DNA from 2 places in the Kitasatospora sp. NBC_00315 genome. Region 2 is predicted to be linked to the other one. Evidence: riboswitches for the same ligand, from Rfam matches in the RefSeq annotation. Region 2 holds a riboswitch; the other holds the start of a gene.
What was found. A riboswitch is a leader RNA that binds a small molecule or an ion and turns the genes downstream of it on or off. The one in region 2 is predicted to bind thiamine pyrophosphate.

Region 1 (4,548 bases), 2.1 Mb from region 2:
GAGGACCAGGGCGGCGACGGCGAGCAGCAGGGCGCCGCCGAAGGTGCCGGCGTGCGAGAGCGCGGTCATCAGCGGCACGGTGCCGAGGGTGGCGCCCACACCGAAGGTGATCAGCAGCGGCCTGCGCCCGATCCGGTCGGAGAGCGCTCCGGCGAAGGGCTGCAACAGCATGAAGACGAACAGCGCGCAGAAACTGACCAGCGCGGCGTCCGACTTGCTCAGGCCCGCCGTGTTGGAGAGGTACTTGGTCAGATAGGTGGTGTACGTGTAGTAGGCCACCGTGCCGCCCATGGTCAGCGCCATCACCAGGGCGAACTCACGTCGGTGCTGCATGAGTTGGCGAATCGTTCCGCGCTCCTCGGAGGCGGGCCGCGCGGCCCGCGGCCGGAGCTGCTCCTGGGCCGCCTCGGTGTAGGCCCCGGTCTCCACCAGGCTGCGTCGCAGCCAGAGCACCACGGCGGCCCCGGCCGCCCCCAGCGCGAACGGAATGCGCCAGCCGTAGGCGTGCAGTTCGGAGTCGGACAGGGTGTGCTGGAGGAGGATCTGGAGTCCGAGGCCGATCAGCTGACCGAGGGTCATCGAGACGTACTGGAAGCTGGAGACGAACCCGCGCCGGGCCGGCGCTGACGCCTCCGTCAGGTAGGTGGCGCTGGCGGCGTACTCGCCGCCGACCGAGAGGCCCTGCAGGAGGCGCGCCAGCAGCAGGACGACCACCCCGAAGTAGCCGACCTGCCGGTAGGTCGGGGCGATCGCGATCAGCAGCGCGCTCGCGGACATCATGGTGACGGTGAGGGTCAGCGCGGCCTTGCGGCCCCGCCGGTCGGCGTACCGGCCGAGCAGCCAGCCGCCGACCGGGCGCATGAAGAACCCGACGGCGAAGATCCCCGCGGTGTTGAGCAGTTGGGCCGTGGGGTTGCCGTGCGGGAAGAACGCCGAGGCGAAATAGGTCGCGAAGCTCGCGTAGACGAACCAGTCGTACCACTCGACCATGTTGCCGATCGAGCCGCCGACGACGGCCTTCCACGGTGTCCGGGCCGTTCTCGCGGGGGTGCCGGGGCCGGCAGCGCTCATGGTGAACCTCCTGGTGGCGGGGGCGGCGCGGGGTGGTCGCGCCGTCACACGCAGCGTCCTGCCGGGGCGGTGCCCCGGTACAGGGGCCGGGCCGACACCTAACCTCCGGTTAACACAGTCCGGGCGCCCCGGGGCGCCCGGGGTGGCGGTTGGCCGGGAGCAGACCGTCGCGTGGACCCGCTCTGGACCGGCGGCGATCGGGTCGCTACGGTGTTGACGTCTTGTTGCGGACACACCGTCCGCAGACACGGGAGCTCGGAGCACCGGGCTGAGAGGGCGCTGAACGGTACGCCACCACACGTACCGACCGCTGCGTCGACCGCAGGAACCTGACCGGGTAATGCCGGCGTAGGGAGTAAGGGTCCGATGACCACATTCGAAGTACCGGAGACGTCTGTCCAGAGCCCGGCCGGCGCCCCGGCGAACGGCGGCGGCACCCCGGCGAACGGCGCCCCGAACAGCGCGGGCACCGGCTATCCGACCACCGCCTGGCGCAAGGCCTACCGCGAGGGCTCCCGCCCCGACCTGCGGGTTCCGTACCGCGAGGTGGTGCTCACCAACGGCGGGGTCGTCCCGCTGTACGACACGTCCGGTCCGTACACCGACCCGTCCTACCAGCCGGACGTGCGGCGCGGGCTGCCCGCCCTGCGCGACGCCTGGATCCGCCAGCGCGGCGACGTCGAGGAGTACGACGGCCGGGAGGCCCGGCCCGAGGACGACGGGATCAGGCACACCGCCCCGCGCGGCGGTGACCTGCGCAACCTGGACGCCGTCTTCCCCGGCCGCCCGCGGCGCCCGCTGCGCGGCCGCGGCGGCGTCGCGGTCACCCAGCTCGGCTATGCCAAGCGGGGGATCGTCACGCCGGAGATGGAGTTCATCGCCCTGCGGGAGGGGCTGGCGCCCGAGTACGTCCGCGCCGAGGTCGCCCGCGGCCGGGCGGTGATCCCGCTGAACGTGAACCACCCCGAGGTCGAGCCGGCCGTCATCGGCACCAACTTCCTGGTGAAGATCAACGCCAACATCGGCAACTCGGCGGTCACCTCCTCGATCGAGGAGGAGGTGGAGAAGATGACCTGGGCCACCCGCTGGGGCGCCGACACCGTCATGGACCTCTCCACCGGCCGCAACATCCACACCACCCGGGAGTGGATCCTGCGCAACTCGCCCGTCCCGATCGGCACCGTGCCGCTCTACCAGGCTCTGGAGAAGGTCGACGGCAAGGCCGAGGAGCTGAGCTGGGACGTCTACCGCGACACCGTCGTCGAGCAGTGCGAGCAGGGCGTCGACTACATGACCGTGCACGCGGGCGTGCTGCTGCGGTACGTCCCGATGACCGCCCGCCGCAAGACCGGCATCGTCTCGCGCGGCGGGTCCATCATGGCGGCCTGGTGCCTGGCGCACCATCAGGAGAACTTCCTGTACACAAACTTCGAGGAACTCTGCGACATCCTCGCCGCCTACGACGTCACCTTCTCGCTCGGTGACGGCCTGCGTCCCGGCTCGACCGCGGACGCGAACGACGAGGCGCAGTTCTCCGAACTGCAGACGCTCGGCGAGCTCGGCCGGATCGCCCGCGAGCGGGACGTCCAGGTGATGATCGAGGGCCCCGGCCACGTCGCCATGAACAAGATCAAGGAGAACATGGATCTCCAGCGGGAGATCTGCGACGAGGCGCCGTTCTACACCCTCGGCCCGCTCACCACCGACGTCGCGCCCGGCTACGACCACATCACCTCCGGCATCGGCGCCGCGATGATCGCCTGGTGGGGCACGGCCATGCTCTGCTACGTCACTCCCAAGGAGCACCTGGGCCTGCCCAACCGGGACGACGTCAAGACCGGCGTGATCACGTACAAGATCGCCGCCCACGCCGCCGACCTCGCCAAGGGCCACCCCGGCGCCCGGGACTGGGACGACGCCCTCTCGGACGCCCGCTTCGAGTTCCGCTGGGAGGACCAGTTCAACCTGGCCCTCGACCCGGAGACGGCCCGCGCCTTCCACGACGAGACGCTCCCGGCGGAGCCCGCCAAGACCGCCCACTTCTGTTCCATGTGCGGCCCGAAGTTCTGCTCGATGAAGATAAGCAAGACCATCATGGACACCTACGGCGACGACATGTCCGGGGCCCGGGCCGACGAGGCCGAGGAGGGCATGAAGGCCAAGTCGGAGGAGTTCGCGGCCAGGGGCAACCGGGTCTACCTGCCGCTGGCGGACTGACGCCGGGTCGCCGGTCGTGCCGTTCCGGGAGGCGGAGGGGGCTTCCCGGGGCGGCGCCGTCCGGTCCGCCCGGACCTCCGCGCCGTCGCACCGGCCCGCCGGGCCCGCCGGTGCGCCCGGACGCACCGGGGGACCCGGCGGGTGCACGGCCCCTGGTGCGGACAGGCCGGTTCGGACAAGCTGCGGGCATGGACTGGATGCCCCTGCTCTCCACGTTGACCGGCGCCGTCATCGGCATCACTGCCACGCTGGTCGCCGACCGCGGCCGGTGGCGGCGTGAGGAGGTTCGCCGGGCGACGGAGCTGCGCCGCGAGGTGTACACGGTGTTCGTCTCGGCGCTCAAGACGGCGGGGGAGGAGATCCGGGCGGTCGCGCTGGGCGACCACCTGTCCGACCGGGCCCGGGACTCGGCCGTCCGGGAGGCCTTCCGCGGCGCCGACCTGTACACGGCGAGCGAACGACTCTGGCTGGTCGGCCCGACGCCGGTGGTGGCGGCCGGGAACGAGGCGTTCCGCAGCCTGCGCCGGCTCCGTGACGCCTACGCCGCGGGCGCGGGCGTCGGCTCCGCCGAGGACGCGGCCCTGATCGTGGAGCGCCGGGCCGCGATGGCGCGGATGCGCGGCCTCATGCGGGCGGATCTGGGGATCGCGCCCCTCGGGATCGAGTGACGGCCCGCCCGGGCCCGGCTCAGCCTGTCGTTCCCGCCGTCGTCACCGGTGCGACGACGCCCTCGGCCGGCCGGGGGAGCAGGGCGCGGGGCCGCTCGAACGGGCCGGGTACGGGGAAGTACGCCTCCAGGAACTCGCGGACGGCGACGTCCTGGACGGCCGGGTCGAGCAGGCCCGTGGTGACGTCGTTGAGGCACAGCACCGCGTGCTCCCGACGCGCGGTCAGCGCCGGCAGCCGCCGCAGCGCCACCGGGTCGCCGATGTCCACGAACAGCTCGTCGCCCGGGACGGACACGGCCTTCCCCGCCAGGTACGCGGTGTACCCGCAGAGGGTGAGCGGGGAGAGGCTGCGGTGCGCGCGGAACGGTTCGGCGGCCGTCCGGGCGAACTCGGCCGAGAAGTCCTCGGCGTTCTGCCGCAGCAGGCTCCGGTGCGCGGTGCGCGGCGTGTGGCGTGTGGCCGAGCGTCCTGGTCGGGACGCGCCCGGGGCGCTCGGCCCCGGGGCGGGGGGTGAAAGGCGGTGACGGGGCGTCCGGGAATCCAGTACTGTACGCGATCGTCCCACCATGCTTATCTGATCTTTATACGGGAA
Region 2 (4,548 bases):
ACCCGCGGGCACGGGCGGTGCTGCCGGCGCCGGCCGAGGCCGCGACCGTCCGGCGGTACCGAGCGGGGCTCAGCAGCGGCGCCGGACGGTCCGCGGTGCGGTCAGAGCTCGCGGACCCGGCGGGCCAGCTCGGCCGCCGCCGCTCCGGGGTCGTCGGCCGCGGTGATCGCGCGGACCACCACCACCCGGCGGGCACCGGCCGCCAGCACCTCGTCGAGGTTGCCGAGGTCGATGCCGCCGATGGCGAACCAGGGACGCCCGGTGGCCTGCTTCGCCGCGTACGAGACCAGGCCGAGGCCGGGGGCGTGCCGCCCGGGCTTGGTCGGGGTCGGCCAGACCGGGCCCGTGCAGAAGTAGTCCACGCCCGGTTCGGCGATCGCCGCGTCCACCTCGGACTCGGCGTGGCAGGACCGGCCGACGATCACGTCCTCGCCGAGGATCGCGCGGGCGGCCGGCACCGGGAGGTCGTCCTGGCCGAGGTGCAGCACGTCCGGGCGGGCGGCGTGCGCGACGTCGGCCCGGTCGTTCACCGAGAGCAGCCGGCCGTGGCGGCGGCAGGCGTCGGCGAAGATCTCCAGGTACTCCAGCTCCTGGCGGGCCTCCAGGCCCTTGTCCCGGAGCTGGACGACGTCCACGCCGCCGGCCAGCGCGGCGTCCAGGAACTGCGCCAGGTCGCCCTGTTCGCGGCGGGCGTCGGTGCACAGGTAGAGCCGGGCCTCGGCCAGCCGCGCGCGGGCGCCGGCGCCCGGGGCGGTGTCGGCCGGGGCGGTGTCGGCCGGGGCGGTGTCGGCCGGGGCGCCGGCGCCCGGGGCGGTGTCGGCCGGGGCGGTGCCGGCCGGGGCGGTGTCGGCCGCCATCAGATCAGCATCGCCTGGGCGCGGCGCTTCACCTCGGTGCCCCGGTTCTCCTGAAGGGCCTGGATCGGGCTGCCGGGCAGCGACGGGTCCTCGGTGAAGAGCCACTCCAGGATCTCCGCGTCGTTGTACCCGCAGTCGCGCAGCACGGTCAGGGTGCCGGACAGGTGCTTGACCAGGCCGGGACCGTCGATGAAGGCGGCCGGCACCTGCAGCGACCTGTTGGGGCCACGCCGGACGGCGATCAGGCCGCCGGTCTTGACCAGGTCACGGACTTCGGTGACCCGGACGCCCCACTGCTCCGAGATGTCGGGCAGGTACATCCACTCGGGGACAAGGTCTTCAATCTTCGCTTCGATCTCGCTCACGTCACCAGACTGCCACCTCGCCGGGCCGCCGCGCACCACCCGCACCCCGGACGGGCACACCGATGACCGAACGTGACCGGGCGGATCAGGGCGTGACGGCCGACTTGAGCGGCACCGCCGGATCGGCGGCCCGGAGCGGGTCGAGGGCGGCGCCCCGCTCCAGCAGGCGCCGGCCCTGGGCGAGGTCCCGCGGCCGGTCGACGGTCAGCAGGGCGGTCAGCCGCCCGCCGCGTGTGAAGAGCACCGTCCAGGAGGGGTCGCCGGGGGCGCCGCGCCAGAGCATCCGGTCACCCTCGGCGTGCCGCCCGGCGTACTGCACCATCCGGCCGAACTGCTCGGACCAGAAGTACGGCACCGGGTCGTACGGGGTGTCGTCGCCCAGCAGCGAGGCGGCGGCGGCCGCACCCGAGCGCAGCGCGTGGTCCCAGTGCTGGACGGCCAGCCGGGTGCCCGCGCGGGCCGAGGGGTAGGAGAGGCAGTCACCGGCCGCCAGCACGCCCGGCAGCGAGGTGCGCAGCCGTTCGTCCACCAGGACCGCGCCGTCGGCCGCCCGCTCCACCGGTGACCCGGCCAGCCAGCCGGTCGCGGGCCGGGCGCCGATGCCGACCACCACCTCGTCGGCGGCCAGCCGGGTGCCGTCGTCGAGCAGCACCTCGTGCGGGCCGACCGAGGCGACGGCGGCGCCGAGCCGCAGGTCGACGCCGGCCTCCTCGTACCAGGCGGCCATCGCGCCGCCGACCGCCGCGGGCAGCGTGCCGGGCAGCGGTGTCGGGCCCGCCTCGACCACGGTCACCTCGCAGCCCAGCGCGCGGGCGGCGGTGGCGGTCTCGGCGCCGATCCAGCCTGCGCCGACCAGGACGATCCTGGCGCCGGGCCGCAGCAGGACGCGCAGCGCCAGCGCGTCGTCGACGGTGCGCAGCAGGTGCGCGCGCTCCGCGCCGGGAAGTGCGGTGGCGGCGGCGCCGGTGGCGATCACCAGCCTGTCGTAGCGCAGCCCGCCGCCGTCGGTGTGCAGCACGCCGGGCTCCAGCCCGGTGGCGCGGCGGCCGGTGAGCAGGTCCACGCCGAGGGCGGCGTGGTCGACGTCCAGCGTGGTGGCGTCGGCCCTGCCGAGCAGGACGTCCTTGGAGAGCGGCGGCCGGTCGTACGGGGCGTGCGGCTCGTCCCCCAGCAGGGTGATCCGGCCCGGCCAGCCTCCCGCCCGCAGCGCGCCCGCGCACTGCGCGCCGGCCAGTCCGGCTCCGACGACGACCACCGTGTCCGTGCTCAGCAGCTCTCCCACGGCGTCACCCTATCGGCCGGGCCGGCCACCCCCGGTACGCGCCTTCGGGGCCGGTGGCACGCGGAGTTATGGTGGGGGCACTTCACACGGGAGCCCGGCGGACCGGGCTGAGAGGCGGGCTTGCACGGCCCGCGACCGTCCGAACCTGATCCGGGTCATACCGGCGAAGGGAGAGCAGCGACTTTGACACGCTTCGAGAGCGGTACGCCCGCGGACGTCCTGGTGATCGGCGGCGGCGTCATCGGCCTCGCGGTCGCCTGGCGGACGGCGCAGCGCGGGCTGCGTGTCGTGGTGGTCGATCCGGCGCACGGCGGCGGGGCCGTCCAGGTGGCGGCCGGGATGCTGGCGCCGGTCACCGAGCTCCAGTACGGCGAGGAGGCGCTGCTGCGCCTCGGGATGGCCTCCAACGAGCGGTACGCGGCGTTCGCCGCCGAGCTGGAGGAGGCCTCCGGCCTCTCCACCGGCTACCGGGCCTGCGGCACGCTCGCCGTGGCGCTGGACGCGGACGACCGGGAGGAGCTGCGCGAGCTGCACGCCTTCCACCGGCGGCTCGGCCTGGACTCGCACTGGCTGACCGGCCGCGAGTGCCGCAGGCTGGAGCCGATGCTGGCCCCGGGGGTGCGCGGCGGCCTGCACGTCACGGACGACCACCAGGTGGACGGCCGGCGGCTGGCCCGGGCGCTGGTGGTCGCCTGCGAGCGGGCCGGGGTGGTGCTGGAGCGCGCCGAGGTGACCGAGCTGGTGGTGGCCGACGGCCGGGCCGCCGGGGTGCGGCTGAGCACCGGGGAGGCGCTCGGCGCCGATCGGGTGGTGCTGGCCGCCGGCTCCCGCAGCCACCTGCTGCCGGGCCTGCCCGAGGGCGTGCTGCCGGCGATCCGGCCGGTGAAGGGGCAGATCCTGCGGCTGCGCGTCCCCGAGGCGTACCGGCCGTTCCTCTCCCGCAACGTACGCGCCGTGGTGCGGGGGCAGCACCTCTACCTGGTGCCGCGCGAGGACGGCGAGCTGGTGATCGGCGCCACCAGCGAGGAGCAGGGGTACGACACCACGGTCACCGCCGGCGGGGTGTACGAGCTGCTGCGCGACGCCCACGACCTGGTCCCCGGGATCACCGAGCTGCCACTGGTGGAGACCTCCGCCGGGCTGCGTCCGGGGTCGCCGGACAACGCCCCGCTGCTCGGCCCGACCGCGCTGCCCGGCCTGGTGGCGGCGACCGGCCACTACCGCAACGGCGTGCTGCTGACCCCGGTGACGGCGGATCTGCTCGCCGAGTACCTCGCCACCGGCGCGACGCCGGAGCTCGCCACCGACTTCTCCCCCACCCGTTTCACCGCAAAGGCCCTGGTATGAGCGACATCTCCCTCTCCGTCAACGGCGAAGCCCGGCAGGTGCCCGTCGCGAGCACCCTCGCCGAGGTGGTCGCCACCGTGAGCGGCGCACCCTCGGGGGTCGCCGCCGCCCTCAACGAGGCCGTGGTGCCGCGTGGCGCCTGGTCGCGCACGGCGCTCGCCGAGGGCGACCGGGTCGAGATCCTCACCGCCGTCCAGGGGGGCTGAGCCGTGACGACCGACAGCCGTCCCGCGGACGACAAGGACGTCCTGACCATCGCCGGCACCGCCTTCGGCTCCCGGCTGATCATGGGCACCGGCGGCGCGCCGAGCCTGGAGATCCTGGAGCAGGCGCTGCGGGTCTCCGGCACCGAGCTGACCACGGTGGCGATGCGCCGGGTGAACACCACCACCCAGGGCTCGGTGCTGGACGTGCTCACCCGCAACGGCATCCGGGTGCTGCCCAACACGGCGGGCTGCTTCACCGCCGGGGAGGCCGTGCTGACCGCCCGGCTCGCCCGGGAGGCGCTCGGCACCGACTGGGTCAAGCTGGAGGTCATCGCGGACGAGCGGACCCTGCTGCCCGACCCGATCGAGCTGCTGGACGCCGCGGAGACGCTGGTCGACGACGGTTTCACGGTGCTCCCGTACACCAACGACGACCCGGTGCTGGCCCGGAAGCTGGAGGACGTCGGCTGCGCGGCGATCATGCCGTTGGG

Region 1: another riboswitch for thiamine pyrophosphate. It lies ahead of thiC (phosphomethylpyrimidine synthase ThiC); the one in region 2 lies ahead of thiO (glycine oxidase ThiO).

What each region holds. Positions count from the first base shown of each region.
Region 1 is NZ_CP108025.1:4,032,364-4,036,911, reverse strand. It holds gene OG823_RS16430 (MFS transporter) at 1-1,071, opposite strand, end outside; TPP riboswitch at 1,309-1,443, shown strand; gene thiC (phosphomethylpyrimidine synthase ThiC) at 1,438-3,288, shown strand; gene OG823_RS16420 (hypothetical protein) at 3,477-3,956, shown strand; gene OG823_RS16415 (stealth conserved region 3 domain-containing protein) at 3,976-4,524, opposite strand.
Region 2 is NZ_CP108025.1:6,112,079-6,116,626, reverse strand. It holds gene thiE (thiamine phosphate synthase) at 102-857, opposite strand; gene OG823_RS25495 (Rv2175c family DNA-binding protein) at 857-1,222, opposite strand; gene OG823_RS25490 (NAD(P)/FAD-dependent oxidoreductase) at 1,308-2,504, opposite strand; TPP riboswitch at 2,581-2,693, shown strand; gene thiO (glycine oxidase ThiO) at 2,688-3,851, shown strand; gene thiS (sulfur carrier protein ThiS) at 3,848-4,057, shown strand; gene OG823_RS25475 (thiazole synthase) at 4,061-4,548, shown strand, end outside.